3 regions of the Sphingobium sp. B2 genome follow, and region 1 is predicted to be linked to each of the others. Evidence: riboswitches for the same ligand, from Rfam matches in the RefSeq annotation. Region 1 holds a riboswitch; each other region holds the start of a gene.
The links. Region 1 has a riboswitch for cobalamin ahead of FE851_RS13000 (TonB-dependent receptor plug domain-containing protein). Riboswitches for the same ligand answer to the same signal wherever they lie in the genome.
Positions count from the first base shown of each region.

Region 2: it holds a riboswitch for cobalamin, as region 1 does, so the genes downstream of both, FE851_RS27125 (TonB-dependent receptor) here and FE851_RS13000 (TonB-dependent receptor plug domain-containing protein) in region 1, are expected to answer to the same signal.
Region 3: it holds a riboswitch for cobalamin, as region 1 does, so the genes downstream of both, FE851_RS18025 (DUF1852 domain-containing protein) here and FE851_RS13000 (TonB-dependent receptor plug domain-containing protein) in region 1, are expected to answer to the same signal.

Region 1 covers NZ_VDBZ01000001.1:2,646,966-2,657,619, reverse strand. Annotated here, with positions in the region: gene FE851_RS13035 (molybdenum cofactor guanylyltransferase) at 1-474, opposite strand, end outside; gene FE851_RS13030 (LysR family transcriptional regulator) at 520-1,422, shown strand; gene FE851_RS13025 (formate dehydrogenase subunit gamma) at 1,522-1,974, shown strand; gene FE851_RS13020 (formate dehydrogenase beta subunit) at 1,971-3,563, shown strand; gene fdhF (formate dehydrogenase subunit alpha) at 3,560-6,406, shown strand; gene FE851_RS13010 (formate dehydrogenase subunit delta) at 6,417-6,650, shown strand; gene fdhD (formate dehydrogenase accessory sulfurtransferase FdhD) at 6,647-7,441, shown strand; cobalamin riboswitch at 7,510-7,730, shown strand; gene FE851_RS13000 (TonB-dependent receptor plug domain-containing protein) at 7,902-9,737, shown strand; gene FE851_RS12995 (ABC transporter substrate-binding protein) at 9,775-10,611, opposite strand.
Region 2 covers NZ_VDBZ01000011.1:1,173-11,467, forward strand. Annotated here, with positions in the region: partial or broken gene FE851_RS27425 (GMC family oxidoreductase) at 1-690, opposite strand, end outside; gene FE851_RS25165 (TauD/TfdA dioxygenase family protein) at 780-1,670, opposite strand; gene tnpC (IS66 family transposase) at 2,255-3,919, opposite strand; gene tnpB (IS66 family insertion sequence element accessory protein TnpB) at 3,980-4,321, opposite strand; gene tnpA (IS66-like element accessory protein TnpA) at 4,318-4,674, opposite strand; gene FE851_RS25185 (hypothetical protein) at 4,762-5,055, opposite strand; gene FE851_RS27120 (hypothetical protein) at 5,162-5,638, opposite strand; gene FE851_RS25195 (WGR domain-containing protein) at 5,755-6,051, shown strand; partial or broken gene FE851_RS25200 (cobyric acid synthase) at 6,069-6,992, opposite strand; gene FE851_RS27125 (TonB-dependent receptor) at 6,934-7,155, opposite strand; cobalamin riboswitch at 7,403-7,576, opposite strand; gene istA (IS21 family transposase) at 7,994-9,493, shown strand; gene istB (IS21-like element helper ATPase IstB) at 9,490-10,248, shown strand.
Region 3 covers NZ_VDBZ01000002.1:511,585-522,238, forward strand. Annotated here, with positions in the region: gene FE851_RS18005 (TonB-dependent receptor domain-containing protein) at 1-1,135, opposite strand, end outside; gene FE851_RS18010 (TonB-dependent receptor domain-containing protein) at 1,289-4,117, shown strand; gene FE851_RS18015 (RraA family protein) at 4,135-4,809, shown strand; gene FE851_RS18020 (IclR family transcriptional regulator) at 4,863-5,600, shown strand; cobalamin riboswitch at 5,818-6,042, shown strand; gene FE851_RS18025 (DUF1852 domain-containing protein) at 6,336-7,421, shown strand; gene FE851_RS18030 (methionine synthase) at 7,448-8,476, shown strand; gene acnD (Fe/S-dependent 2-methylisocitrate dehydratase AcnD) at 8,638-10,654, shown strand, end outside.

The sequences.
Region 1 (10,654 bases):
CCCCGGCATCGTCACCGCCCGCGCGCCGATGCGGTCGAGCCAGCCGTAGATGGAGCGATTATTCGCCTCCGCCAGATGCGCGTCCAATGCGTTGGCGAGCGATGCCGGCCACCAGCCAAGCAGTTGCTGGCCCTCCAGTATCGCGGCCTGTTCACCGATCAGCCGGGCGGGCAGGTCCGCAGGATAGACCGGCATGTCGCACCCTGTCGTCAATATCCCGGCAAACCCATGGGCCTGCGCGTGATGCAGCGCTGCGTTGAGGCCGCCGAGCGGTCCCATGTCGGGCGCGGGCCGATCCGCCAGACAGCCTGCGCGACCGCAAATCACCACTTTTTCGACATGGGGGGCCAGCCCCGCGATCGCATGGTCCAGCAGGGTCCGCCCGTCCGGCATCACCGCCAGCGCCTTGTCGCTGCCAAAGCGGCTGGAGCGCCCCCCCGCCAGCACCGCCCCCAATATCCGCCGTGCCGCCATGATGCTTCCTTGATAGCGCCGCTCTATCAGCCCTATAGCAAAGAGATGCAGACCCGCCTTGTCGAATATTTCCTGGCGCTGGAGCGCGAAGGCCATTTCGGCCGGGCGGCGGCGCTATGCCATGTGTCGCAACCCACGCTGTCTGCGGGGATCGCGACGCTGGAGACGCAATTGGGCAAGCGGCTGATCCGGCGCGACCGCAAATATGCCGGGCTGACGCCGGAGGGCGAGGCGATATTGCCATGGGCGCGGCAGTTGGTGGCAGCCGCCGAAGCGCTGGGGCAGGCGGCGGAAACCGCACGCGGGCCGTTGAAGGGCGAACTGCGGCTGGGCGCGATTCCCGCCGCCATGCCGGCGATCGGTTGTCTGGCAACCGCGATGCTGGACCGGCATCCGGGGCTGAATATCTCCGTCCGCGCGCTGACGTCGCGCCAGATCGAGCGCGAACTGGCCGCGTTCGAGCTGGATGCGGGCATCACCTATCTGGATTTCGAGCCGCCCGCCCATGCCCTGTCGGTGCCGCTTTATGCCGAACGGGCGATGCTGGTGAGCGCGGCGCATGGCGTGCCGATCCCGGCGGTCCTCGACTGGGCGGACCTGGCCAGCCTGCCGCTCTGCCTGTTGCATCAGGGAATGCAGAACCGGCGGATACTGGACGCGCGGCTGGCCGAGCGCGGGCTGGCGCTGCGGCCCCTGGTGACCGCCGACTCCTATGTCGCGCTGCTGGGGCTGGTGCAGCAGGGACGGCTCTGTTCGATCATCCCCGACAGCCATGCCGCCTTGCTGGACGGGCTGCGCTGGGCGCGCACCGCGGCGCTGCCGGACATGGGGGAGGGCAGCCGGGTGGGCGTGATCGTGTCGGACAGCGCGCCGATGGGGCCATTGGCGCAGGCGGTGCTGGCGGTGGCGCGCGGGTTGCGCCTGCCGCCCGGCTTTGGCTCCATTTGATAGATAAACTCTATCAAGCATCGCTGGCTTCGATTTGACCGGCGCGCCTTCCCGCCGCACAATCGCGGCAAAAGCTGAGCCATAAGGCAGGGTATCGGGATGGAAGAGTTTATCGAAGGCTGGACTGCGCGTCATGGCGCAACCCGCGACCAGTTGCTGCCGCTACTGCATGCGGTGCAGGAAGAGGCTGGCTATGTCGCGGACACTGTCGTGCCGGTCATCGCCCGCGCGCTGAACCTGTCGCGCGCCGATGTGCATGGCGTCGTCACCTTCTACCATGATTTCCGCCGGACGCCTGCGGGCCGCCATGTCGTGAAACTGTGCCGGGCCGAAAGCTGCCAGGCGCGGGGCGGCGCGGCGATCGAGGCGGCGGCGGCGCAGCGGCTGGGCGTGGCGATGGGGGAGACGCGCGGCGATGGCGCGATCAGTCTGGAGCCGGTCTATTGCCTGGGCCTGTGCGCGGTCGGGCCGAACGCGCTGGTCGATGGTCGCCCGGTCGCGCGGATCGACGGTGCGGCGCTGGACCGGATCGCGGCGGAGGTGGCGGCATGAAAATCTATGTGAGCCGCGACATGGCGTCGGTGGCGCTGGGCGCGGACGCTGTCGCGCAGGCCTTTGCCGATGCGGGGTGCGAGGTGATCCGCACCGGATCGCGCGGGCTGTTCAGCATCGAACCGCTGGTCGAGGTGGAAACGGCGCAAGGCCGGATCGGCTATGGTCCGGTCGGGCCGGGGGATGTAGCGGCGGTGCTGGATGGCAGCCACGCCAACCGGCTGGGGCCGGTCGACCAGCATCCATTCTTTGCGGGACAGCAGCGCTTCACCTTCGCCCGGTGCGGCTTGATCGATCCGGTCAACCTGACCGAATATGCGGCGCAGGACGGATGGAAGGGGCTGGAGGCGGCGCGCGCAATGACGCCCCAGGCCGTGGTCGATGCGGTCAAGGCGTCGGGCCTGCGCGGGCGCGGCGGGGCGGGGTTCCCGACCGGCATCAAGTGGCAGACGGTGCTGGATGCGCCTGCGGGCGACAAATATATCGTCTGCAACGCCGACGAAGGCGATAGCGGCACCTTTGCCGACCGTATGTTGATGGAGGGCGACCCCTATTGCCTGATCGAGGGCATGGCGATTGCGGCCCATGCCGTGGGCGCGCGCCATGGCTATATCTATATCCGTTCCGAATATCCCTTCGCCATCGCCACGATGCGACTGGCGATCGAGCATGCCGCCCATCTGATCGCGCCCTTCACGCTGGAAGTGCGCGAAGGGGCGGGCGCCTATGTCTGCGGCGAGGAAACCGCGCTGCTCGACAGCATCGAGGGCAAGCGCGGACAGGTGCGGGCCAAGCCGCCTCTGCCTGCGCTCAAAGGTCTGTTCGGCCAGCCGACGGTCATCAACAATGTGTTGAGCCTGGCGGCCGTGCCGTTCATTCTGGCGGAAGGGGCGGAGGCCTATGCCGCCGTCGGCTTTGGCAGGTCGCGCGGTACGATGCCGGTGCAACTGGCGGGCAATGTGCGCCATGGTGGCCTGTATGAGATCGGCTTTGGCATCACGCTGGGCGAACTGGTGAACGATGTCGGCGGCGGCACGGCCAGCGGGCGGCCCGTACGCGCGGTGCAGGTGGGCGGGCCGCTGGGCGCCTATTTCCCGCCATCCATGTTCCATCTGCCCTTCGACTATGAAGCCTTTGCGGCGGCTGGCGGCCTGATCGGCCATGCCGGGATCACGGTGTTCGACGACAGCGTGGACATGGCGCATATGGCGCGTTTCGCGATGGAATTCTGCGCGGCGGAAAGCTGCGGCAAATGCACGCCCTGCCGGATCGGATCGACGCGCGGGGTGGAGATTGTCGACCGGATCATGGCGGGGCGTGCTCCCGCAGCCGCAGCGCAACCTGACCCTGGGCTCCTGCCTTCGCAGGAGCACGGCGTTCTGGGCAAAGCCCTCTACTCCCGTTCCCCCAGCCGTATCGACACATCGCTCGACGCGCAAACCACGCTGCTGCGCGATCTGTGCGATACGATGAAATATGGCTCGCTCTGTGCGCTGGGGGGCTTCACCCCCTATCCGGTGCTGAGCGCGCTCGATTACTTCCCAGAAGATTTCGGCGCGCCTGCGCCGTTGAAGGAGGCTGCGGAATGACCTTTACCCGCGAAACCGACCATGGCACGCCCGCTGCGATTGCGACCGGCAAGTCCGTCACGCTGACCATCGACGGGCAGTCTGTCACCCTGCCCGAAGGCACCAGCATCATGCGCGCGGCGTCGCTGCTGGGTGGCTCCATTCCCAAGCTGTGCGCCACTGACAGCGTCGAAAGCTTTGGTTCGTGTCGCCTGTGCCTGGTGGAGGTGGAGGGCCGCAACGGCTATCCCGCGTCCTGCACGACGCCAGTGGCCGAAGGCATGGTGGTCCGTACCCAGACCGACCGCCTCAAGCAGTTGCGGCGCGGGGTGATGGAACTGTATATCTCCGACCATCCGCTCGACTGCCTCACCTGCGGCGCGAACGGGGACTGCGAATTGCAGGATCAGGCTGGCGCGGTTGGCCTGCGCGACGTGCGCTATGGCTATGATGGCGCGACCAATATGGGGCAGGCGAAGGACCAGTCTAACCCCTATTTCGATTTCGATCCCAGCAAGTGCATCGTCTGTTCGCGCTGCGTGCGCGCCTGCGACGAGGTGCAGGGGACGTTCGCGCTGACGATCGAGGGGATGGGATTCGATTCCAAGGTTTCCGCGTCGCAGGGCGAGGGATTTCTGGGATCCGAATGCGTGTCCTGTGGCGCCTGCGTGCAGGCCTGTCCCACCGCATCGCTGATCGAAAAGAAGGTCGTCGAAGTTGGCACCCCCGACCGCGCCGTCGTCACCACCTGCGCCTATTGCGGTGTGGGCTGCACCTTCCGCGCGGAAATGCGGGGCGAGGAACTGGTGCGCATGGTGCCGTGGAAGGACGGCAAGGCCAATCGCGGCCATAGCTGCGTCAAGGGTCGCTTCGCCTGGGGCTATGCCCAGCATCAGGACCGAATCCTGAACCCGATGATCCGCGCCAGCATCGACGAGCCATGGCGCGAAGTGTCGTGGGACGAGGCGATCGCCCATACGGCCAGCGAATTCCGCCGCATCCAGGCGAAATATGGCACCCGCTCCATCGGCGGCATCACGTCCAGCCGCTGCACCAATGAGGAAACCTTCCTTGTCCAGAAGCTGATCCGCCAGGGTTTTGGCAATAATAATGTCGATACCTGCGCCCGCGTCTGCCACTCGCCGACCGGCTATGGGCTGAGCCAGACCTTCGGCACGTCGGCGGGTACGCAGGATTTCGACAGCGTGATGCAGTCGGACGTCATTTTGGTCATCGGCGCGAACCCGACCGACGGCCATCCCGTGTTCGCCAGCCGGATGAAACGCCGCTTGCGGCAGGGGGCCAAGCTGATCGTCATGGACCCGCGCCGCACCGATCTGGTCAAATCCCCCCATATCGAGGCGGATCATCATCTGCCCCTGCGCCCCGGCACCAATGTCGCGATGCTGACCGCGATGGCGCATGTCATCGTCACGGAGAAGCTCTATGACGAAGCCTTCATCCGCGAACGGTGCGACTGGGATGAGTTTGCCGACTGGGCCGATTTCGTCTCCCAACCCGCCCGTTCGCCCGAAGCGATCGAACCGCTGACCGGCGTGAAGGCGGACGAGGTACGCGCTGCCGCCCGGCTCTATGCCACAGGCGGCAATGGCGCGATCTATTATGGCCTGGGCGTGACCGAACACAGCCAAGGCAGCTCGACCGTGATGGCCATCGCCAACCTCGCTATGGCGACCGGCAATGTCGGGCGCGAAGGCGTGGGCGTGAACCCGCTGCGGGGGCAGAATAATGTGCAGGGCGCCTGCGACATGGGCAGCTTCCCGCATGAATTTTCCGGCTATCGCCATGTGTCCGACACGGCGACGCGGCAGTTGTTCGAACGCTCATGGGGCGTCAGCCTGGACGCCGAGCCGGGGCTGCGCATTCCCAACATGCTGGACGCCGCGACCGACGGGACGTTCAAGGGGCTGTTCGTGCAGGGCGAGGATATTCTTCAATCCGATCCCAACACCCATCATGTCGCGGCGGGGCTTGCAGCGATGGAGTGCGTCGTGGTGCAGGACCTGTTCCTCAACGAAACCGCCAATTACGCCCATGTCTTCCTGCCGGGATCGACCTTCCTAGAAAAGGACGGCACCTTCACCAACGCCGAACGCCGCATCCAGCGGGTGCGCAAGGTGATGGCCCCGCTCAATGGCTATGCCGACTGGGAAATTGTGCAACTGGTCGCCAACGCCATGGGCCTCCAGTGGACCTATGATCACCCCGCGCAGATCATGGACGAGATCGCCGCGCTCACCCCGACCTTTGCGGGCGTCCATTATGACCGGCTGGAGGCGGAAGGATCGCTGCAATGGCCCGCCAATGACGCTGCGCCCGATGGTACGCCGACCATGCATATCGACGGTTTCGTGCGGGGGAAGGGCAAGTTCGTCGTCACCGACTATGTGCCGACGGACGAAAAGACCGGCCCGCGCTTCCCGCTGTTGCTGACGACCGGGCGCATCCTGTCCCACTATAATGTCGGCGCGCAGACGCGGCGGACGGCAAACACCGCCTGGCACCCGGAGGACCGGCTGGAAATCCATCCGTCCGATGCGGAAAATCGCGGGATCAAGGAAGGCGACTGGGTTGCCCTGAAAAGCCGTGCGGGGGAAACCACGCTGCGCGCGCAAGTGACCGAGCGGGTAGCGCCGGGCGTGGTTTATACGACCTTCCACCACCCCGAAACCCAGGCCAATGTCATCACCACCGACTATAGCGACTGGGCGACCAACTGCCCGGAATATAAGGTGACGGCGGTGCAGGTGATGCCATCCAACGGCCCCAGCGACTGGCAACTCGACTATGCCGATCAGGCCAGGATGAGCCGCCGCATTGCGCCGTTGGAAGCGGCGGAATAGGATCGGCCCGATGAGCGACGAAAATGACGTCATGTCCACCGCCGACCGGCTGATCTACATGGCCAACCAGATCGCGCGCAATCTGGCGGCGCAGGGCGATGCGGAGGCGGTTGCGTCCACCGCCAGCCATATCGCCAGCTTCTGGGACCCGCTTATGCGTGCGCGGATCGTGGCGCTGGCGGCGGAGCAGCCCGACGCCCTGTCGCCGATCGCGGCGCAGGCCGTGCGCCGGATCAGCGCTTGAAGCAGGGCGGCGACGCGCTGACCTTCATCCGTCTGGCCCGCGATGGGCAGGGCGAAGCGGTCGAACGGGTGCTGGCCGATGAAGTGCCGGTCGCGATCGAATTCAACGGCATCGGCTATGCGGTGCTGATGGCGACGCCCACTGATCTGACCGATCTGGTGCTGGGTTTTGCGCTGGCGGAACGGCTGATCAGGCCGGACGATGCGCCGTTCGACGTCGATACCCATGATACCGATCAGGGCATCGTGGCGCGCGCGACTCTGCCGCCTTCGCGGACCGATTTGCTGCTGGACCGGGTACGGCACCGCGCGTCCGATTCATCGTGCGGCCTGTGCGGGATCGAAAATCTGGAGCAGGCGATTCGGCCCCTGCCGCCAGTGACGACGCGATCGCGCGCCGACCGCGCCGCGATCTTTCGCGCGCTTGATGGGCTGGCGGCGCATCAACCGCTCAATGCCGCGACCGGCGCGGCCCATGCCGCCGCCTGGGTCGGCGCGGACGGGGCGATCCGTCTGGCGCGGGAGGATGTCGGGCGGCACAATGCGTTCGACAAGCTGATCGGCGCCATGAAGCGCGCGGGCGCGGGCTGGGACGAGGGCTTTGCGCTGCTGTCGTCACGCTGTTCCTATGAACTGGTGGAAAAAGCGGTGCTGAGCCAATGCCCGCTTCTGGTGACGATTTCCGCCCCCACAAGGCTGGCGGCGGAGCGCGCGGCGGCGGCGGGACTGCCGCTGGTCGTGCTGGCGCGACGCGACGCGATGTTGCACCGGGGCAACGCCCCGCTGACGTAGCGAAACAGCCGCTTGGCAATGCCGCGCCTTTGCCCTAGAGCGCGTCGCGTGAGGGGGGCTCGCCTTTCTTGCAGCTAGATCGCGCCGGTGTCCCGCAAGGGGCTGAAAATGGGAATGCGGTGCGGGCGTGGAAGCGCCCTATTCCGCAGCTGTCCCTGCAACTGTAAGCGGTGAGCATGATGCATAAGGGTCGCAAGACCCGGCCACTGGACGCCACTGTCTGGGAAGGTTCGTGCATCATTGCCCTGACCCGTGAGCCAGGAGACCTGCCGGCGTCTGGTCGCTCTTGCCCTGATCCAGGGGATTGGTCATGGCACGGTGGTTTTCCGTCGAGCGACGCTGTGCGGCCGGGGCCGCATCGTGCCGTGCGGCGGGGGCTGGCGTCATCCCGCATCATGGCGCGACCGCGTGCGCGGACGCCCTGGCCTTGAAGTCGCATGGGACGCGCAGGGCATATATCATGGTAAAAACAGGGATTTCTCTCATTGCGCTGCTGGCGGCAACGCCCGCTCTGGCGCAGGACGACGACATCATCGTCACCGCATCGGGCATCGAACAGTCGCGCGACGAAGTGGGGCAGGCGATCACCGTCATCGACGCGCAGACCATCCAGACGCGGCAGGCGGTCGATGTGGTCGATCTGCTGGCGACGACGCCGGGCGTTCGTTTCAACCGTAACGGGTCCACCGGCGGAGTGACCGGCGTATCGCTGCGCGGCGCGGAAACGACGCAGACTCTGGTGCTGATCGACGGGGTGAAGGTCAATGACCCCAGCGGCATCGGCGATGGGTATGATTTCGGCCATTTGCTGACCGGCAATATCAAGCGGATCGAAGTGCTGCGCGGCTCCAACTCGGTCGTCTATGGCAGCCAGGCGATCGGCGGCGTGGTCAACATCATGACCGGCGTGCCGGTGGACGGCTTCGGCGCGAACGCCTCGGTCGATTATGGCTATAGCGATACGGTCAATGCCAAGGCGGACGTGTCCGGCTCCAGCGGCATCGCGTCGGGCGGTGTGGGCGCGGCCTATTTCCGCACGGACGGCATCTCATCTGCGGTGGGCGGCACGGAAAAGGACGGCTATGAAAATATCGCCACCAACGCGCGGCTCAAACTGGCGTTCAGCGATGCGTTGAGCCTCGATCTACGTGGCTATTACATCCATGCCGATCTCGACTATGACAGCTTCTTTGGCGCACCGGCCGACAGCAGCGATGTGAGCAAGCTGGACCAATATGTGGGCTATGCGGGCCTCAACCTGGCTTTGCTGGATGGCAAGCTGACGAACCGCGCAGCCGTCACCTATCTGCGCAACGACCGCGACTATTATTTCGTGCGCGGCACCGACCCGGATTATGGCTATTCCGGCACCAACCTGCGCTTTGAATATGAAGGCGTCTATGCCCCGGTCGATCAGGCCAAGCTGGTATTCGGCTACGAGCATGAACGGCCCGACTATGATTTCTTCGGGTTCGGCAGCACGTCGTCGGCAAAGATCAATATCGACAGCGTCTATGCGCTGGCGATCGTCAAGCCCTTCACGGGCCTGTCGGTCACGGGCGGTGTGCGGCATGACGATCATAGCCAGTTTGGCGGCGCGACCACGTTCGGCGCGAATGCCAACTATTCGCCCAATGCAGGCGCGACCAATATCCGCCTGAGCTATGGCGAAGGGTTCAAGGCGCCCTCGCTCTATCAGCTGTACGACATGTTCAGCGGCAATAGCGCGCTGCTCCCCGAACGGTCGAAAAGCTATGATATCGGCTTTGACCAGAGCCTGGACGGTGGCCGGGCGATCCTGTCGGTCACGGCGTTCCGGCGGGATACGACCGACCAGATCAATTATGACAATGCGACCTTCAGCTACAGCAATCTGGACCGCACCCGCGCCAAGGGCGTGGAGGCGAGCATTGCCTTGAAGCCGGTGGACGCGCTGACCGTGACGGGCAGCTACAGCTATGTCGATGCGCGCGACCGGTCGGGCGGGATCACGGACGGCAACCGCCTGCCGCGCCGCGCGGCCAATGCGATCAGCGTTTCGAGCGACTATGTCTGGTCGTTCGGCCTGTCGACCGGGGCGACAGTGACGATGGTAGGCGACAGTTTCGACAATGCCGCCAACACCCGCCGTCTGGACGGCTATGCGCTTGTCGGCCTGCGGGCTTCGCTGCCGCTGGGCGAGCATCTGGAAGTCTATGGCCGGATCGACAATCTGTTCGATGAAGCCTACGCCACGGCCTATGGCTATGGCGTCTATGGCCGCTCCGCCTTTGGCGGCGTGCGTGTCCGCTTCTGATATGGCACAAGGGGGGACGGGCGCGCTGCTCGTCCCTTCACCTTGGCGCGTTCTGACGCGCCGTGCTTTTGCTGCGTGGCGCCCCAAGTTGCGCCACGATGGCCCGCGCCGCCTGCACATAGGCCGGGCCGCCGCACACGGTCCAGCTTTGCGGCAGGCTGATGCGCGGGATGGATTTGATCGCCGGATGCTGGAGCATTTCGGTCCCCTGATCGACCACCGCTTCGCTGCCGCTTTCCACGATCAGCCAGTCGGGCCGCGCCGCGACCATCGCCTCCAGCGGCACCTGCGCCAGCGCAGGCTTGCCGAGTTTTGCTGCCAGATTGGTCAGCCCGACCCGATGCATCAGGTCATCGACCAGCGTGCCTGTGCCGGTCATATAGCCGCGCCGCTGATAATAGGCGGCAACGCCGCCGCGCTTCGCTTTCGGCAGTGCTGCCAGATCGCGGTTCATCTGCGCAATCAGCTTTTCGCCCCGGTCGACATGGCCGACCGCGCGCGCGACCTGCCGTATCTGGTCCTTAATCGCGCCATAATTGTCCGCACTGGCCAGGCCCAATGTGGTCCATTGGCCCGGCGGCGCTCCGGCGACCATGTTCGGCCCGATCGGATAGCCCAGGATCAAATCGGGGCGGATCGCGAGCACCTCTTCCGAAGCGCGGCGCAGCGTACGATACCCGCGCGCCTTTTCCGCCGCCGCCGACAATTCGGGGTCGAGCGCATTGCTGCTGAGCGCCGCGATCTGGCCCTTGTCGGCCAGCGCGATCAGATATTGATCGGCGCACACGTTGAGCGACACGATCCGCCGCGGCGCAGCGTGTGCCGTTCCGGTGAGTGTCAGGGCGGCAATGGCGAGGATCAACGGACGGATCATGGAGCCTGTCTTGTAGTAGGACCTGTTCCTGCCTTCGCAGGAA
Region 2 (10,295 bases), on a different contig from region 1:
GGCCGGCGGCGGCGAATGCCTGGGCCGTCGCGCCGTCCGTGATGAGAACGGCTGCAGGCATCTTCCGAATGTCTTGCCATCCTATGCTTCCACGATGGTCGCATGCCGCTGATTGTCGAGGCCGGTCTTGATCATGTCTGCCGCCTTCTCGGCGATCCGCGCTCGTAAAATCCTCGGCATAGGGATAACCGGCCTCGCGACTGGCCCCAATGAAGGCGCGCGATAGAGGATGGTTGCTTTCGGCCCGAGAGACCGGCAGCGGGCTCTGGCCACCGTGGAGCGCATCGCCGCCGCGCGCGAAATGCTCGGCCTTACGAAAATAGGGGAGGACATCATCCCAACCCCAGCCTGTTAGTCCGGTGGACTTCCATTGCTCATAGTCGAGTGGGTGGCCGCGGACATAGACATACCGTTGATCGAAGAGGATCCGCCCCAGACCTTCCCGCGAGGCCAGCTGATGCGCCGTCCTGCCAGATTAGCCTGGGGTTCGGTCTCGAAGCACCAGTTGAAATAGCGCTGCGTGAACCAGTAACCGGCCACGATCGGCACCTGGAGCAGCGGCTGGCGATCGCGTCCTCCTGCCTCGCTCAAGAGGATCTGGGCTCCGGGGTCTTCGGACAAACGATTTGCAAGGACACACCCCGCTGACCCGGCGCCAATGATGATATAGTCGAAGCCTTTTCCACCCACTGTCTTCGCCCTCTCATTGGCGACCCCTCTCGCATGGGGAACGAGCCTGTTCGGCGGCGTGCGCGTGCCCCGATCGAGATGCGCGTAGCCTAGATCGGTCGCGCGCCGACGCGATCCTCGCCAAATTCGTTGATGGTCGCCCGACGCAGATCCCGCCGGTCCTCCATGTACGCATATTCGGTCGCGCGATGCATAGTGCAGCGATTGTCCCAGATAACGAGGTCGCCGGGCAGCCATTTGTGTGAATATATATACTCCGGTCGGCTGGCATCCGAGATCAACTTGTCGAGCAGGGTCCGCCCGGCCGCCTCATCCATGCCGACAACGGTTGCGGCGTGTGCGCCGATATAGAGAGCCTTACGGCCCGATGCGCTTGTCCGTACAAGTGGCTGTGTCACCGGCGGAAAGGCGCGATCGAAAACAGTCGTGCCGGTGAGGCCACCCCTTTCGCGCGAGTAGGTGAGACTGTGAATGACGCTCAGTGGTTCGACCTGCTCCTTCATCGAAGGCGACAGCGCATCATAGGCTGCCCGTGTATCGACAAATTCGGTATTGCCCCCCGTGGGCGTGACGACGTGGGCCAACAACATCGACCATTTGGTCGGCAGGTCATTGAATGAGCTGTCCGTATGGAAGAGCTCGTTGCCCTTGGCGAACTTGCGGCGCAGCGTATCGGGTTTGTCCAGATTGCCGTTCTCGTCCAAGTTCGACACGTCGTAGAGTTTCGGATGGACGCGCGTCGGCCTCGTCCTCTCCGACATGCCGAGATCGGGCGGCAACTCCAAGGGCCCGAATGCCTTAGCAAAGCGGACCTGATCCTCGTCACTCGCGGCCGCCTGATCGCGGATAACCAGCACGGCATATTTGGCCATCGCATCTTCGACGGCATTTCTCGTTTCATCCGTCACCGGCTTGAGGATGTCGCAACCGAACATTTCTGCCGCAAAGATCGGATGCAGCTGATTGACCTGGAATGGCATGGCTCTCTCCTATGATTAGCTTCTGCAAAAGTAGATATAATGTTACGCATATCTGTGCAAGGGAGTAAGCGTCTGCGAAGGCGAATGGACCACTCAAGTGCGCTGAAAGGGAGGCGGGTTTTACGATACCTCCGTGCGGAGCGAAGCTGATGGCCGCCACGGATTGGTGCGTTGCACGCGGGCTGCCAAGCGCATTATTGCAGATTCTCGCAACGCCTTGCGAGAGCCGCGATACTGGCCTGCGCAAGTTAACGAGGTGTCTTTTGGCCGATTGCATCAAACAACGTTCACGCACAGAGATGAACGTAGATTGCTGGAAGTGCAGGGAGTGTTCATGTCCAAAGTGAGACCTCCTCTCTTCGAAGACGCTCCGCAGTATGGCGACCATTATCCGACCAACTCTCGCATCGAACGAGAGTTTCGCGCTATTTTCTTGATACTGCGGGCGGGCCGTCACTGGACAAAATGGGTCGACCAGCTGCTCGCCGAAAGATGCGAGCAAAGCCGCGTTCGCTGGGAGACTTTATCGGCCATCGCATTCGCCGAGGGGTAAGCATACGCCGAGTACCGCGGCGCAGTTTGGATCAGGCGGCGAGCGCGACTTGGGCGGCCTTCCAATTCCACGGGAGCAGTTCGTCGAGGCGGCTGACGGGATGGTCGGCGATGCGGGCGAGGACGTAGGCGAGCCATGCCTGCGGATCGACGTTGTTGAGTCGACAGGTCAGGATCAGCGAATAGGCGACCGCCGCCCGCTGGCCACCGCGATCCGAGCCGCAAAACAGCCACGACTTGCGCCCGAGAGGCACGCAGCGCAGTGAACGCTCGGCGGCGTTGTTTGAGAGACAGACCTTGCCATCGCTGAGGAAGCGGGTGAACGCGTCCCAGCGGCGCAGCATATAGTTGATGGCCTTGGCGAGGTCGTGGTTGCGCGAGATCCGGGCCAGCTGCGCGTTCAGCCATTTGTGGAGCTCGGCCATCAACGGCGCGCTGAGTTCCTGACGGACGGCGAGGCGCTCGGCCGGGCTCTTGCCATTGATGTCGCGCTCGATCGCGAACAGGGCGTCGAGCTTCTGCACGGCCTCGAGCGCGATCGGATAGACGATCGGCGCCTTCTTGCCGCGGCTCTTCTTGCGTGCCGCGCCCTCGACGTCGGCGAGCTCGAAAAACTTCCTCCGCGCGTGCGCGAAGCATCCCGCCTCGAGGATCGGCCCGGGCTGCCGGTTGGGCGCATAGAGCTCATTGTAGCCGCTATAGGCGTCGGCTTGCAGAATCCCTGACCAGGCCGTGAGGTGGCGCCGTGGATGGTCGCCGCATCGGTCGCGGGAATAGTAGAAGACGACCGAGGGCGGATCATTGCCCCCGAAGGGTCGATCGTCATGCACATAGTTCCATAATCGACCGGTGACGGTCTTGCCCTTGGCCATGACCGGCACGGTGGTATCGTCGCCGTGCAGGCGCTCGGCGGCGAAGGTGTGGCCCTCCATCAGGTGGAAGACTGGCATGAGCGCCTGACAGGCCGCACCGATCTGGTCAGCCAGTGTTGACACGCTGAGCGGCACGCCTTCGCTGGCGAAGCGCTCGGCCTGGCGGTGGAGCGGCTGATGCTGGCCGTACTTGTCGAACAGCAGCATGGCGAGGAAGCTGGGGCCAGCCCATCCGCGCGGGGTGACGTGGAAGGGTGCGGGCGGCTGCGTGATCTTCTCGCAATCCCGGCAGGCGAACTTCTCACGCACCGTCTGGATGACCTTCCACGAACGCGGGATCACCTCGAGCGTCTCGGTTATATCTTCGCCGAGCTTCGACAGGCGCCCGCCCCCACAAGCCGGGCACGAGCACGGCGCGGGCACGACGACGCGCTCGCGCGGCAGGTGGTCGGGAAATGGCTTCCTGACCGGCTTCCTGCGCTGGAAAGCGGAAACGGTTGCCGTCATTGCCGCGGCGGCTTCGGCGGCGAGTTCGTCCTCGGCCGCGTCGGCTTCGAGGTCTTCGAGCCGGAGCTCAAACTGCGCGAGCAGCCGCTCCGTGCGTTCGGCACTGGGGCCGAACTGCTCACGCCTCAGCTTGGCGTTCTGCAGCTTGAGGTGTGCGATCAGCGCTTCGGTGGCGCTCGCGAGGGCGCGGGCGTTGGCCAGCTCGGCCTCGACGCTTGCGGCGCGTTGCTCAGCCTCGTCAGCCCTCAGAAGCGCCGTTGCGAGGAGCGCCTTGAGCGCATCGGCGTCGTCCGGAAAGGGCGAAACGGCGGCTTCCATGAACGAAGTGAATCATCCCCAGGCCCCGAGGGCAAGCCGAAAATGCGCGGTCTTGTGAAGTTATCCGGCACTCTGCGGACGCCAGCTATACTGCGGGTTGCGCCAGTCGATCCCGTCGAGCAGGCAGGCCAATTGCGAACTCGTCAGCGACACCACGCCGTCCTTCGCGGAGGGCCAGATGAACTTACCCTTCTCGAGCCGCCGTGTGTACAGCGACATGGCAATCCCATCATGCCAGATAATCTTTATCAGCGATCCGGAGCGGCCCCGGAAGACCCAGAGATCGCCGGCGAACGGGTCCCTGGTGAAGTGCTGCTGGACCATCGCCGCCAGGCTCTGCATCCCGCGCCGCATATCGGTATGGCCCATCGCGATCCACACCCGCGCACCCGACGGGATCATCGCACCGCCCTCAGCGCAGCCGCTGCCAACGCCGGCGGCGTCGATGCCGAAATGCGCATCCGCCGACCATCGGTCAGCTCCAGCACGATCGCCGCTTCCGGCTCGGTCGGTGCGGTGGGGACCACGGCCGGCTCCGGCGTATTGTCGATCACCGCCGGGACGAACGCCTCTTGCACCCGGCGCAGAGCCGCACGACGCCACTGATAGATCAGGCTACGAGAGACGTCGTACCGCCGCGCAACGTGCTGGACCTTGGCACCAGGCGAAAACGCCTCACGAAGAATCTCGAGCCGTTCCTCATCCGACCAATCCCGGCGGCGAGCAGCCCCCGTCAACACCGTCACCTGCGTCATGGCTGTCCTTAAGCGCGTCCTTATGTGCGACCTTAAGGACGTCCTGCGCACTCCTCTGCGCTTCGGCAAGCGGGTCAGGCCGGACGGTTACAGCCCGTCAAACCTAAGCTCCGGATCGAGGGCGTCACTGGCGGCGGTGGGTCCCCTGCCCCACATATCGAGCATTAGGCCACGCTCGCGCGCGTCCTGCGCCGGCACCTGGGAAGCGAAGAGCGGGATTCCGCGCGCGATGCACCCCATCCCGATCGTCTGCACGTGGGCGACAAGCTGGCGGCGACAAGCCTCGGGAAGTGCGCCGAGATAGTGCGGCTGCATGTCGTGGATCAGCAGCGCGCAGCGGCCGGGCTCGATAGCCCAGCTCACCTTGTTCGAGAACGTCACTTCGCTTTCCTCCCTCGGAGGCCGCCGCGACAGGTGACGTTTGCTGATTAGACCATTCCCCCCGGCACGGCGGCGATGGTCATGAATGATGACGACATGCCGCTCCCTAGAGGGAGCGCCAATAGTCCGCGCAGAACAGGGTGGCAGAGTCGGTCATCGGCGACTTAATGGCATGCGCGGCACCGACAGGCAATGCGGTGGATGAACGCTTAGCGTTACTGCGCTTCAGGTCGATCGCCGACATGGCGAGGGAAGAGGGCGAGCCACCTACGGCCGCAACTTCTTCATCCACACAGCGTGGTCTCGGGCTCCGGGTATCCTTTGGCCGCACAGGTACGGCATAAACCTCGCCGTAACCCGGCACGATGACCGTGCGCGCAACCGCACGGGGATCATCGGTTGGCACGGGCTGGACAAGAACAGTGCCGCGTCCCGGCACATAGACCATGCGCGGTTGCGGAGCCTTCTGGTCGGCCGACTGCGCGGCGATCGGCGAGGCCGCGCCGATCGCGAGCATCAAGGCTGCTACGGTCGAAGCCCTATGGCGCATGAAAAAACACATGAACTGAACCAGGGAGAGCATCAAGCATTGCCGGCTGAGTTATCGCGACACTTCTATAGACTTTGTGAATCAATGGGCGGCTTTTGATTCAAAGAAGTCGTCGGACAACGCAGAGCTGATTTTGTAGGCTTTGCGCCATGAAAGGCGCAATTATCCCCGATGCGATCGAGTTGGTGGCGCTCGATCCGGCGCGCAACATCCGCCGGCGCTATAGTATCACCGCGAGCCTCGACCTGTTCGGCATGATCGTTGTCGAAACCCGTTGGGGCCGGATCGGCACACGCGGCCAGGCGCAGCGCCACGCCTTTCCCGATCGCGCGGCGGCCGAGCGTCATATCGCCGCCACTCTGCGCCGGCGGGGCACCGCCAAAATCCGGATCGGAGTGCCTTATAGACCAATGACAGACGCCGGCGATTGGACGGAGAGCGTTTAAACGGAGCCGTGCTACTATCAATCTCGGCTCGCCTTTGATGAAAGGGCGAGGATCGTATCGACATCGATATGTCGTTCGAGTTCGGCGGCAAGACCATCGAGCGCGGCATCGACCGAGGCGTGATAATCGACGCCCGCGCCATTGCCGCCGAGCCGCGCGATCCATGCTGCCCGCTGCCGGGCATCCGCCAGCAGCCCATGAAGATAGGTGCCCGAGACCAAGCCGTCTGCGCTCACGGCACCATCGTTGCGGCCGCTGTCGAGCCGCACGAGCGGGCGCTCTGTATCGGGACCAAAGGTAGCGCCGATGTGCATCTCATAGCCCTCACACCGCGCGCCCAGCGCCTCGCCCGCGACCCGCCGCAACGTCTTTTCTCCAGCTAGCACGGTTTCGACATCAAGCAGGCCGAGGCCCGCCACATCAGCCTGTGCGCCCTCGATGCCGTCCGGGTCTGCGATGCGCTTGCCGAGCATCTGATAACCACCGCACAGGCCCAAAACCGCGCCGCCATGACGATGGTGGGCGAGGATATCAATGTCCCAGCCTTCGCGCCGGATCGCGGCAAGATCGGCGATGGTCGCCTTGGAGCCCGGCAGCACGATCAAAGCAGCCTCGACCGGGATTGGCTGACCCGGGGAAATCATCGCCAATTCTATGCCCGGTTCGAGCTTGAGCGGATCGAGATCGTCGAAATTGGAGATGCGCGGCGTGACGAGGCAGGCGATGAGCAATCGGCCGGAGGCGAGCGCTTGCCGCCTTTCGAGCACGACCGCATCCTCGCTCGGGAGCCGCGCGCACTCTGCGAGCCACGGCACCACGCCGAAGCCGGGCCAGCCCGAAAGGCGCTCGATGTCGCGATAGCGGTCCTCGAACAGCGCGGGATCACCGCGAAACTTGTTGATGAGGAATCCCTGGATCATCGCCGCGTCTTCGGGATCGATCCCCGGCTGCGGGATCGTTGAAGTCGATCCCGTCCACAAAGACCAGCGTGTGGTTCGCCTCCGCTCCGCGAATGCGTATCTGGGTGAGCGAGCCCTGCGTGCCCGATGACGCGACCGTGAGGCGGATAAGGTCGAGCGCGAGGGGCTGGCCCAGTGACTCGATCGTCTTGGCATCGAGCTGGAGGCGGGCACGTCAGCGGACGCTACGGGCACCAGCGCAGCGGTAACGACGATATCGGGCGGCACCGCGCCGTCCACGGTGACAGGTCCGGCAGCGGCAGCGGCAAGAAGTAGGGCGATGGGCATGGAAATTCCTCCGGGTAATGCGACATACGTTGTCGCCCCAGAGGATCGGCACGGTCCCGCCAAAGGCCCACACTTCTCCACGCGCTTGCGGCTGGACCCGGCCGGGCGCGGACGACGGCGAGGGTAGGTTCCCGACTTGCCGGCTCAACCCGAAGGCTCGCGCACTGGCATTACGGTTGCGGGCACAGCGCCGGAATCACACCGGCTTCCCTTTTCACCGTCCCCCCGCATCCGCCCAATGGCAGCGCGTGGACGGCACCTTCGCTTAGCGTACTGCTTAAGGGTGGGCGGAAAGGAGTGTCAATGTGAAGAAGGCCAGTTATGGGCACGCTCGCCATTATCTGGGTGATGCGTAACTCAAAACTTTTGCATCAGGGCGATGGTGCTTGAAACAGGGATACTGGCAGCAGAACAGCGCCAGAATGTGCATCAGATTTTTGCATCACGGAGAGGCGCAGATTTCTGCGCTTTCTAGTCTGATGCAAAACTTGTGAGTTCTGCATCAGCGGGGGGTGTTCTCCTGTTTTTCGTCTCAACCGCGCGGGGTTTCGGGCAACTAAAACCGTGCTGAGGCTGAGAGCGGCGGTGCAAAAACCTACCACGGTAGCGGCGGGATAGTCCCGCTTCGGGCGGCGTAAAAGTCGTCCACCTATGTCCTGTCTGCAGCGTGCAGGGAGGGCCGGGAGATCTATACCGTGGAACTTTATCGGGAGGTCCGCGTCGCCTGTGGGAACGGCATGACCCAGCGCGAGGCGGCGAGGCATTTCAACATATCGCGCGACAGTGTTCGCAAGATGCTGTCGTATTCGACCCCACCCGGCTACCGGCGGCAGGCTCCGGTGCGCCGGCCGAAGCTGGATGCGTTTGTTTCAACGATCGATCACTGGCTTGATGAGGACGTGAAGGTACCGCGCAAGCAGCGGCACACGGCCAAGCGGGTGTTCGACCGGCTTCGCGACGAATGCGGGTTCACCGGCGGCTACACGATCATCAAGGATTACATGCGCGAGCGCGAGCAGCGCCGACAGGAAGTGTTCGTGCCGCTGTCGCACCCGCCGGGCCATGCGCAGGCCGACTTTGGCGAGGCGATGGTGGTGATCGGCGGCGTGGAGCAGAAGGCCCGCTTCTTCGTGCTCGACCTGCCGCACAGCGACGGCTGCTATGTGCGAGCCTATCCGGCGGCGGTGGCCGAGGCCTGGGTGGATGGCCACATCCATGCGTTCGCCTTCTTCGGCGCGGTGCCGCAATCGATCGTCTACGACAATGACCGCTGCCTTGTGGCGAAGATCCTGCCCGACGGGACACGCAAGCGTGCGGCACTGTTCAGTGGCTTCCTGTCCCACTACCTGATCCGGGATCGCTATGGCCGTCCGGGAAAGGGCAACGACAAGGGGAACGTCGAGGGGCTGGTCGGTTATGCCCGGCGCAACTTCATGGTGCCGATCCCGCGGTTTGCGACATGGGATGCGTTCAACGCCTGGCTGGAAGAGCAATGCCGCAAGCGTCAGCATGACAGGCTGCGCGGCGAGAGCGAGACGATCGGGGAACGGCTGCAGCGGGATCTTGCCGCCATGCGTCCATTGCCGGCGGCACCCTTCGATGCCTGCGACCAGGCCAGCGCCAAAGTGACGGCGCAGTCGCTGGTGCGCTACAAGACCAACGACTATTCGGTCCCGGTCGCCTACGGGCATCAGGATGTCTGGGTTCGCGGCTACGTCGACGCGGTGGTGATCGGCTGCCGCGGCGAGATCATCGCCCGCCATCCGCGGTGCTGGGAACGCGAAGACGTCGTCTTCGATCCGCTGCATTACCTGCCGCTGATCGAGCAGAAGATCAACGCGCTGGATCAGGCTGCTCCTCTCCAGGGCTGGGACTTGCCCGGCGAGTTCGCCACGCTGCGCCGCCTGATGGAGGCGAGGATGAACAAGCACGGCCGGCGCGAGTACGTGCAGGTTCTGCGGCTGCTGGAAAGCTTCGACCTCGCCGATCTGCATGCGGCGGTGAAGCAGGCCCTGCATCTCGGTGCGATCGGCTTCGATGCGGTCAAGCATCTGGTCCTGTGCCAGGTGGAGCGCCGGCCGCCGCGACTGGACCTGTCGATCTACCCATACCTGCCGAGGGCGAATGTCGAGACGACCTCGGTCAAGGCCTACATGCGCCTGCTCGGTAACGTTGAGGGGGAGGAAGCGGCATGAGCACCGAGGCCCCCGAGATCCTGCTTGCCCACTATCTCAAAACCTTGAAGCTGCCGACCTTCCAGCGCGAGTACCAGAAGCTGGCCCGGCAATGCGCCGCCGAGGGCGTCGATCATATCGGCTATCTGACCCGGCTTGCCGAACGGGAGATGATCGAGCGCGACCGCCGCAAGGTCGAACGCCGCATCAAGGCGGCGAAGTTCCCGGTCGTCAAAAGTCTCGACAGCTTCGACTTTGCCGCCATCCCGAAGCTCAACAAGATGCAGGTGCTGGAACTGGCGCGTTGCGAATGGATCGAGCGGCGCGAGAATGTCATCGCGCTCGGTCCCAGCGGCACGGGCAAGACTCATGTCGCCCTCGGGCTCGGCCTGGCCGCCTGCCAGAGGGGCCTGGCCGTCGGCTTCACGACCGCCGCCGCACTGGTCAGCGAGATGATGGAGGCGCGCGACGAGCGGCGGCTGTTACGCTTCCAGAAGCAGATGGCCGCCTACAAGCTCCTCATCATCGACGAGTTGGGCTTCGTGCCGCTCTCGAAGACCGGCGCGGAACTGCTGTTCGAGCTGATCTCGCAACGCTACGAGCGCGGCGCGACCCTGATCACCAGCAATCTGCCCTTTGACGAGTGGACGGAAACACTCGGGTCCGAGCGCCTGACCGGCGCGCTGCTCGACCGTATCACCCACCATGTCAACATCCTCGAGATGAACGGCGAAAGCTACCGTCTCGCCCAAAGCCGCGCCCGAAAGGCAGGCTGAAACCCTCACCAAAATCGCCGACGCCGCAAGCGGGAAACTCTGGTCGG
Region 3 (10,654 bases), on a different contig from region 1:
TGATATAGTCCGACCGCACTTCGCCATAGCTGCCTTCTCCGAACAGCGACCATTCAGGCGTGATGTCGAAACTGGCGCGGGCGAAAATGGCCTTCCGGGTCAGCGGGCGGTTGATCTGCTGGATGATCGCATTGTCGACGCCCGATCCGCCGACCTGGGTGCCTGCCGTGGTCAGGGTGCCGAAATCAAAGGCCTGCGGTACGCCGCCGGGACCAAAGCTGATGCCCCGGAAGCTGGCGTTCGCGGCGGCCGTTCCCCCATTGCCATTCAGGATAAGCCCGCCATAGCTGGTGACGAGGCGGACGTTGGGCGAGAGAATCTGGGTCGGATTGGCTTCCGTTCCATTGCCGCTCGGATTTGTAATGACTTGATAGCCGCTGCGCGCCCAGTCGCGCGCGTCGCCACGAATGCCCTTGTTCTCGAAATATTCGCCGCTGACGACCAGATGGCCTCGACCACCGGCAAACGCCGTTCCCCCTGTCAGCGTCGCGACAAATTCATGATTGTCGTCATGCGATGTCAGGCCGTATTGCGCGCTGGCCTTGATGCCTTCGTATCGGCTGTCCAGCACGAAGTTGACCACGCCTGCCACCGCGTCCGATCCATAAGCAGCGGACGCGCCGCCGGTCACGACATCGACCCGTTGAATGAGGGCGGACGGTATAAGGTTGGCGTCCACGCTGCCGGTGATGTTCGTGGATACAAAGCGCCGTCCATCGACCAGCGTCAGCGTGCGGGTGGCGCCCAGCCCTCGCAAGTTCAGGAAGCTCTGGCCGCCCCCTGCGCTGCCTGAGTTGCGCTGCGTGCCGGACGTATTGGTGAGCGCAGGCAGCGTACGAAGCGCCTCCGACACGGTCGAGGGCGAGGATTTCGCAAGTTCGGCGCTGCTGAGCGCCGTCACAGGGGTAGGAGAGGTAAAGCCCGGACGCGCGACGCGCGATCCGGTGACAACGATGTCCGCTGCGCTAGGCCCGGCATCCGCTGCACCGGCTTCGGGGGCGCGCGGCAGCTGCATCGAGCTGTCGTCGTCCTGAGCAGGCGCGACTGCCGACTGGGCCGATGCAGGTGCGGAGCACATGAACATGATGGCTCCGACAGCGGTCGTGGCTGCCAGTGCGCGGCGAACAGGGGTCATACTGTATCTCCTCTCCAAACGCTCGAATTCGAGTCGGTCACGATCTCTAAGGCATTTTCACTGAAACGCAACGACGTTTCAAAATATGATTGCAATCACTTTCCTGGCGATTATGAGGGCGGCAATGGCAAACGCTATCGGGAGGAGAGGTTCATGAAATCGGCAGTCATTGCGTCCAAATTTGGAAAATCCTTATTGCTCGGCTCGGTCGCCGCATTCGTGGCAGTACCCGTCGCCTACGGCCAAGCGGCGCCGGACGCCGCTGCTGCAGCCTCATCCGAACAAGGCGCGATTGACGCAGGCGACACCGCGCCCGACGCTGGAACGAGTGACATCGTCGTTACCGGCTCGCGCATCGGCCGCACCGGCTTCACCACCCCCACGCCGGTCACGGTTCTCAACGCGGACCAGTTGAGCAAGGCTGCGCCGTCGACCATCGCCGATTCGCTTCGGACGCTTCCTGCGCTGACCGCAACCAGCGGCCCGCAGCGCGCGACCGGCACACAGGGCGGCGGACAGAGCTTCCTCAATCTGCGCAACCTGGGCGCGGTGCGCACGCTGACTTTGCTCGATGGCCGCCGCTTCGTCGCTGCCAGCCAATATGGCACGGTCGACGTCAACCTGCTGCCTGCCGGCCTTGTTCAGCGCGTCGATGTCGTGACCGGGGGCGCTTCGGCGGCCTATGGCTCGGACGCTGTTGCCGGCGTCGTCAACTTCGTCCTCGATACCAAGTTCGAGGGGCTGAAGGGCGAAGTTTCCACCGGCATCGCCGATGAAGGGGATAATCAGGAACTGCGTGGCTCGCTGACGGGCGGCATTGCGCTCGCCGATAGCCGGCTGCGCCTGCTCGGAAGCGCCGAATATTATCGGAACAAGGGCATTTTGGAAGGCGAACGGGCCTGGGCCCGGCGCGGGTCCAACCTCATCAACGGCCCGGCAGGCGGTCCTGCCCTGATCGCAGCGGAAGATGTGCGCGCGATTGGCAGCAACGGCGGCATGATCAGCACTGGCAACGGGGGAAGCGCGGCCCAGAATGCGCTGTTCCGCGGCATACAATTTGGCCCCGGCGGAACGGTGTTGCCCTATAATTATGGCTCATACACCACCGCGACACAGCAGATCGGCGGCGACGGCTTCAACACCGAATTCCTTCAGGAAATCAATCGTCCGCTGGAACGGGCCGCCTTTTTCGGTCGCGCCGAATATGAACTGACCGATCGGTGGTCGGTATTTGGCGAAGCGTCCTATGGCTGGACCTATACTCGCTATTCAACCTCGGCCAATCGCCATCTCGCGACCAACCCGATAACGATTCGTCGCGATAACGCCTTCCTGCCTACGCCGCTTCGCACGCTGCTGGACGCCAATCCGCAGGTCACCTCACTGACGATGCTGCGCTGGTCGATTGAGGGCGGGCTGGCGGACGTGTCCGTGGATACCAAGACCGATCGCTACGTCACGGGCTTCGCTGGCGAGCTTGGTGGGCTGAAGGTCAATGGCTATTATCAGCATGGCCGCACCCGCCAGCAGACTGACGTCATCAACAACGAAATCACGCCCAACTTCACCCGCGCGGTGGATGCGGTCGTCAATCCGGCCAATGGCGCGATTGTCTGCCGATCGACGCTGACTGACCCCACTAATGGCTGCGCCCCGTTCAATCCGTTTGGCGTCGGTTCGCCTTCCGCCGCGGCGCTGGCCTATACCCGCGGCCTCAGCCGCACCGATTCGGTTTTCAAGGAAGATGTCGCGGCCCTCAATATTTCGGGCACTTTGTTCGCAGGTTGGGCCGGCCCGATCTCCTTCGCTACCGGCGGCGAATATCGCAAGGAACAGGCGCAGTTGGCCGTCGATCCGCTCTCGCAGGCCGGCGCCTTCCTGTTCGCCAATCCCCAGCCTTGGTCCGGCAGCTATAATGTGAAGGAAGGCTATCTCGAAACCGTCATACCGCTGCTGAAGGATCTGCCCTTCGCCCGCGAACTCGAATTCAACGGCGCGGTTCGCTATACCGATTATTCGACCAGCGGCGGCGTCACCACCTGGAAGGCAGGCCTCAGCTGGACCCCGGTTAGCTCGCTGCGCCTGCGTGCCACCCGCTCCCGCGACATCCGCGCACCCAATCTGTCCGAACTCTTCACCAGCGGGCGGACCCAGTCGGCGACGGTGGTGGACCCGTTCAAGAACAATGTCCGGACATCGGGCATTTTCATCACCACGACCGGCAACGCCAACCTGCAACCGGAAAGGGCGGACACGCTGACGTTGGGGGCGGTGTTCCAGCCGAGCTTCGTTCCTGGCCTCAGCATTTCGGCGGATTATTACGACATCAAGATCAACGATGCGATCGGGTCGCTGTCGGCGCAGCAGGGCGTTGACCAGTGCTTTGCCGGCAACCAACTCGCCTGCGGCTTCATCACCCGTGACGCAGCCGGCAACATCTCGGCCCTGACGGCCTATCCGATCAACCTCTCCACGCTCGTCACCAACGGCGTCGATGTTGAATTGAGCTATCGCGTGCCTTTCGCGGATATGTCCAACTCACTGTCGCTGCGCAGCATCATTTCCTATGTCGGCAAACTTGCGACGACGACACCGGGGTCGCCTTCCATCGACCGGGCGGGCGAAGTGGGTATCAATTCCAACCCGCACTGGCGCGTCAACGCCCAGGCCGATTTCACGCACGGCAATTTCAACTGGTTCAACCAGCTGCGCTTCATCGGTGGCGGGCGTTACGACAATACCAAGGGTCCGCAGGCAGTCAGCCTGCAGCACATCAAGCCGCAAGCCTATTGGGACATGCGCTTTGCTTATCGGTTCGAAGATCTGGGCAAGGGCGCGGAGATGTATTTCAACGTCCAGAACGTCCTTGATCAGGAGCCGCCCTATGCGCCGGGCGACGGATCGATCGCGGTGGCGACCAACACCCAGCTCTACGACACATTTGGCCGCGTCTATCGCGTTGGCTTCCGTTTCAAATTCTGATCGCGACTGGAGATTTTATGAGCATCGGTTTCCGAGTATTGCCCGTCGAGCGTCGCGTGCCCGCCGATCTGGTTAAACGTGCCGCACAATTGCCGGTCGCGAATGTGAGCGACGCCATGAACCGTATGTTCGCTGGCGGCGCGGCGCTTCGCCCCATGCACGGCGGCGGCGTTCTGGCTGGACCTGCCGTCACCGTGAAGGCACGGCCCGGCGACAATCTCATGCTGCACCGCGCGCTCGATATTGCCGAACCGGGCGATGTGGTGGTGGTCGACGGCGGGGGTGACCTGACCAACGCGCTGATCGGTGAGCTCATGGTCGCCCATGCGGAAAGCCGCGGCCTTGCCGGCATCGTGATCTTCGGCGCCATTCGCGACGCCGCGGCGATCCGGGCGGGCAGCTTTCCGGTCTTTGCCGCTGGCATCACGCACCGTGGGCCTTACAAGGACGGCCCCGGCGAAGTGAATGTGCCGATTGCCATTGACGGCATGGTGATCCAGCCGGGCGACCTGATCCTTGGCGACGACGACGGCCTTATTGCCGTCAACATCGACGAAGCGGATGCTGTGTGCGCCAAAGCAGCGGCAAAGCATGCTGCCGAAACCGAGCAGATGGCCAAGATCCGCCGGGGCGAAAATCCGCGCGCCTGGGTTGAAGAAACGCTCAAGCGTTTGGGTTGCGAAGGGATTTGATAGCCTGATCCCTACCCGTCCGCTACAGCAGTCGAAGTTTCAGAGGGATTGCGATGGCGACGGACTTCAAGGATCGACCGGCACTGGAAGGCGTAGCCGCCCTTGAAAGAGGGCTGCTGCTGCTGACAAGCTTCAAACAGGGCGACGGCGTTCTTGGTCTTGCCGAGCTTGCCGAGCGCACTGGCCTGGTCAAAAGCACTATCATGCGCCTGGCCGTCTCGCTGGAACGCTACAATCTCCTGATCAGGATGCCCGACGGCCAGTATCAGTTGGGCAGCGAGGTGGCTCGGCTCAACTCGATCTTCAGGGAAGGCAACGATCTTGAAAAGCATGTCCAGCCGATTCTCGCCAAACTCGCCTTTGAAACCGAGGAAACAGCGACATTCTATGTGCGTCAGGGAGATGTGCGGCTTTGCCTGTTTCGGGTAAATTCTCCAAGCAATCTGCGGCTCGACGTCCAGCCAGGCACACAGCGGCCGCTCGACGGATCGGCCTCTGCGCAGTTGCTGCTTTTGTTCGAGAACTGGCCGGAGGTTAAACCCGCACTACCGCCCCTGCCCATCTATACCTCTGGCGTTACGACGCCGCATGTTGCCTCGCTTTCGGTGCCGGTGATCGGCCATGGCGACCGGCTCGTGGGCGCGCTCAGTATCGCAGGGCCCGAAGTACGCCTGTCTGGGTCGCAAAAAAGACTGGCACTGCCTTTGCTACACGCTGGCCTCAACCTGTGCCGTTCCCTTGGGGGCAATGCCGAGGCAATCTATCGGGTGCCAATCGCGCTGGCGACATAGTCCAGAAGATCGGGCCGCTGTCATTCCATTGATCGGACTGATCACGTTAAGCTGGGCAGCCGCGCCACGATGGTCGGGGCGTGACGGCCATCTTGCTGACTCCATTGATTCACGGCTTGGGCGGAACTGCCCGAATGCCGTCGATGGCTGAACGCACAGCCGCCCACACTATATAAAGAAACCTTTATATAACTCTTGACAATTATGCCTGAATGGCGTCAAACGAGCCTGTCAAGGTTCCCCGCCTCAGGCATGATGGCGGGGCTAAGACGGGAAGCCGGTGGTGCCTTTTCGAGGCAGAGTCCGGCGCTGCCCCCGCAACTGTAAGCGGCGAGCGGCGGTTCCATTTCGCGTCACTGGGTTTTTGCAAGAAACCCGGGAAGGCCGGAACCACCGCGATGACCCGTAAGCCAGGAGACCTGCCTTTGGCGCCATAACTTTCCTCGGACGGGGGTTCCTCCGATGGATCGCGCTTGAAGCGTTGCCCGTGCCGCAAAGCACTTTCCGGGTAATTCATGCCTTGCGCGTTCTTCTTTGGCCCTTCCGCCCGGCAAATGCAGGTGATCGGTCAATGCTTCCAATCCTGTTCCGCCTCATTCGCTACCGACGAATGCGTCCGCGCGCCGTGCCATCAGGCTGACCCCTGACGGAAGCGGCGCGCCGCCAATATTCCATCATTCAGCCCGCTAAAGACGGACGGCGCTCGCGCCGGACCGAAGGAGCCTTTGCATGCCCGTGACTTGCGCCAATCCTGCCCTTTCCCGCCACGACCACAGCACGCCGACCATCGCCACCGACAAGCAGCCATCAGGGCATCGGATCATGACGGGCGAGGAGCTTACCTTTTCCATCACGCGCCTTCGCTTTGACGACGATTATCGCCCGTCGGATACGACGCGTATCACGACCAACTTCGCCAATCTGGCCAGAGGAGAGAACCGGCAGGAGAATCTGCGTGGCGTGCTGAGGATGATCGACAACCGTTTCAACGACCTAGCCGATTGGGACAATCCCGATGGGGATCGCTACGGCATGGAACTGGATATCATTTCCGTCGCGATGAGCCTTGCCGCTGCCAACGGCCTCACGGCGTTTCCCATCATCGAAATTCTGAACACCAACATCATCGATCGCAAGACGGACAAGCGCATCGCCGGGATCGTCGGAAACAACTTCTCCTCCTACCTGCGCGACTATGATTTCAGCGTGCTGCTGGCGGAGCACAACCGGGACCGCGTCGGTTTCGACACGCCGGACGGCTTTGGTGATCTGCACGGCCGTCTGTTCCGCCATTTCGTGCAGTCCGATACGTACAAGGCCAATTTTTCCAAGCCTCCCGTCATCTGCCTGAGCGTATCCAGCAGCAAGACCTACCATCGCACGGAAAACCATCACCCCATTCTGGGCTTCGAATACCGGCAAAGTGAATTCTCGCCGACCGACGAATATTTCGCAAAGATGGGTCTTAAGGTCCGCTTTTTCATGCCACGGGGCAGCCGCTCGCCCATGGCCTTCTATTTTTCTGGGGATCTGCTCGGCGACTACAGCAACCTGGAACTGATCGGCACCATCAGCACGATGGAATCCTTTCAGAAGATCTACCGGCCCGAAATCTACAACGCCAATCGCACAGCGGGAACGCGCTTCCTGCCCAGCCTGACGCATCAGGACTTTTCGTCCACGCGCATTGACTACGACCGCGAGGAACGAAGTCGCCTGGGCATCGAACAGGGCCGGTTCGCAGAAGAGAATTTCATCAAACCTTACGGCCAACTTCTCTCGCAATGGTCCGCCACACAAGCACCCAAGAACATGATCTGACCCAATAGAAGAAAAGGCCATCCATCATGAATAGAATATTGCCCACATCGACCGCCGGCAGTCTGCCCAAGCCCTCATGGCTTGCGGAGCCTGAGAAACTTTGGTCGCCCTGGAAGCTGAAGGGTGATGAATTGGCCGTCGCCAAGCACGATGCCCTGCGCCTGGCCTTGGACGACCAGCGGCAGGCGGGGATCGACATCGTCGGCGATGGCGAACAGACCCGCCAGCATTTCGTCACGACCTTCATCGAGCATCTGAGCGGCGTCGATTTTGAAAAGCGCGAGACCGTCAGGATTCGCAATCGCTACGATGCCAGCGTGCCCACGGTCGTGGGCGCGGTCGCACGACCGAAGCCCGTTTTCGCCGACGATGCGACATATCTGCGCGCCCGGACCAGCCAGCCGATCAAGTGGACGCTGCCCGGCCCGATGACGATGATCGATACATTGCACGATGCCCATTACCGCAGCCGCGAGAAGCTGGCCTGGGAGTTCGCGACGATCCTCAATCAGGAGGCAAAGGCGTTGGAAGCTGCAGGTGTCGATGTGATCCAGTTCGACGAACCGGCCTTTAACGTGTTCTTCGAAGAGGCGAACGACTGGGGAATCGCTACTCTGGAACGCGCGATCGAAGGGCTGACATGCGAAACGGCGGTCCACATCTGCTACGGCTACGGCATCAAGGCGAATACCGACTGGAAAAAGACGCTGGGATCGGAATGGCGGCAGTATGAGGAGACCTTCCCCAACCTGCAAAAGTCCAAGATCGACATCATCTCGCTGGAATGCCACCGTTCCCGCGTTCCGCTGGACCTGATCGAACTGATCCGGGGCAAGAAGGTGATGGTCGGCGCCATCGACGTGGCGAGCGATGCCATCGAGACCCCGGAGGAGGTGGCCGATACGCTGCGCAAGGCTCTCCAGTTCGTCGATGCCGACAAGCTCTATCCGTCGACCAATTGCGGAATGGCACCGCTGTCCCGGCAGGTGGCGCGCGGCAAGCTGAACGCCCTGGGCGCGGGCGCCGACATCGTCCGCCGGGAACTTGAGGGCTAATGCTCCGCTAGTCGACCGCACGCGCTTCGCATGGTGGTGCGGACGAGACGGGTCATACGATGACCGCAATTCGCAAAATTCGCTGATTTGCAGAAATCCGTCCGCACCCCTTCGCCTTTTCAGCCATTTTCGTAAAGCCGCGCACCGCCGATAAGGCCCCCATGGCGCAGAATGGAGCGCCCCGACCCGATCCTGATGTCGACACCCTGATGGAAGACCCAGCGCCGATGAACGATGCCTATCGCAAACCGCTGCCCGGCACCGCAGTCGACTATTTCGACACGCACGCCGCGATCGAAGCGATCCGCCCCGGCGCTTATGTTGGCCTCCCTTATGTCTCGCGCGTGCTGGCAGAACAACTCGTCCGCCGCTGCGATCCTGCGCTGCTGACCGACGCGCTGACCCAGATCGTCGAACGCAGGCGCGATCTCGATTTTCCGTGGTATCCCGCGCGTGTCGTGTGCCACGACATTCTTGGCCAGACGGCGCTTGTCGATCTGGCAGGACTACGTGACGCGATCGCCGATCAGGGCGGCGATCCCGCCAAGGTCAACCCGGTGGTGCCGACCCAGTTGATCGTCGACCACTCGCTTGCGGTCGAATATGGCGGCTTCGCCCCCCAGGCGTTCGACAAGAACCGCGCGATCGAGGATCGCCGTAACGAGGATCGCTTCCACTTCATCGAATGGACCAAGAGCGCCTTCGAGAATGTCGACGTGATCCCGGCGGGCAACGGCATCATGCACCAGATCAACCTGGAAAAGATGTCGCCCGTCATCCAGCTGCGCGATGGCGTCGCCTTCCCGGATACGTGCGTGGGCACAGACAGCCACACTCCGCACGTCGACGCGCTCGGTGTCATCGCCATCGGCGTCGGCGGGCTGGAGGCCGAAACGGTCATGCTCGGCCGCGCCTCGATGATGCGCCTGCCCGATATTGTCGGCGTGCGCCTGACCGGCCACCGCAAGCCGGGGATAACGGCCACTGACATCGTGCTCGCAATCACAGAATTCCTGCGTCAGAGCCGCGTCGTCGGCTCCTGGATCGAGTTCTTCGGCGAAGGCGCCGACGGCCTTTCGATCGGCGACCGCGCGACGATCTCCAACATGTGCCCCGAATATGGCGCCACTGCCGCGATGTTCCACATCGACAGCCAGACGATCGACTATTTGTTGCTGACCGGACGCGATGCAGCGCATGTCCGCCTGGTCGAGGCTTACGCAAAGCACACTGGGCTGTGGGCCGACGATCTGCGCGCCGCCGAATATGAGCGCGTTCTGGAGTTCGACCTGTCCACCGTGGTACGCAACATGGCCGGGCCGTCCAACCCGCACCGCCGCCTGCCGACGTCGGCGCTGGCAGAACGCGGCATCGCCGGCGATCTCGTAGAGGCCAAGGCGCAGGAGCGCGAGGGGCTACTGCCAGACGGCGCCGTCATCATTGCTGCGATCACCAGTTGCACCAATACGTCGAACCCGCGCAACGTGGTCGCCGCCGGACTGGTCGCGAAAAAGGCGAATGCACTGGGCCTGGCGCGCAAGCCATGGGTCAAAACCTCCTTCGCGCCCGGTTCCAAGGTTGCGCGGCTCTATCTGGAAGAAGCCGGGCTGCTGCCCGAACTGGAAAAATTGGGGTTCGGCATCGTTGCCTATGCCTGCACCACCTGCAACGGCATGTCCGGCGCGCTCGATCCTGCGATCCAGAGCGAGATCATCGAGCGCGACCTCTACGCCACCGCCGTGCTGTCGGGGAACCGCAACTTTGACGGGCGCATCCATCCTTACGCCAGGCAGGCCTTTCTCGCGTCGCCGCCACTGGTGGTCGCTTATGCGATAGCGGGCACCATGCGCTTCGATATCGAAAATGATGTGCTCGGCGTGGCGGAGGGCAGAGACATCCGTCTGGCCGACTTGTGGCCGAGTGATGAGGAGATCGACGCCATCGTGGCAGCCTTTGTGAAGCCGCAGCAGTTTCGCGCAATCTACGATCCGATGTTTGCCCCGCGTAGCCGCGACAAGGCCAGCCCGCTCTACAACTGGCGGCCGCAATCCACCTATATCCGTCGCCCGCCCTATTGGGATACCGAAGGCGTAGGCGCGATGGCTGCCTTCCCGCGAACCTTGAAGGCCATGAGGCCGCTGGCGATCCTGCCCGACAATATTACCACCGACCATCTCT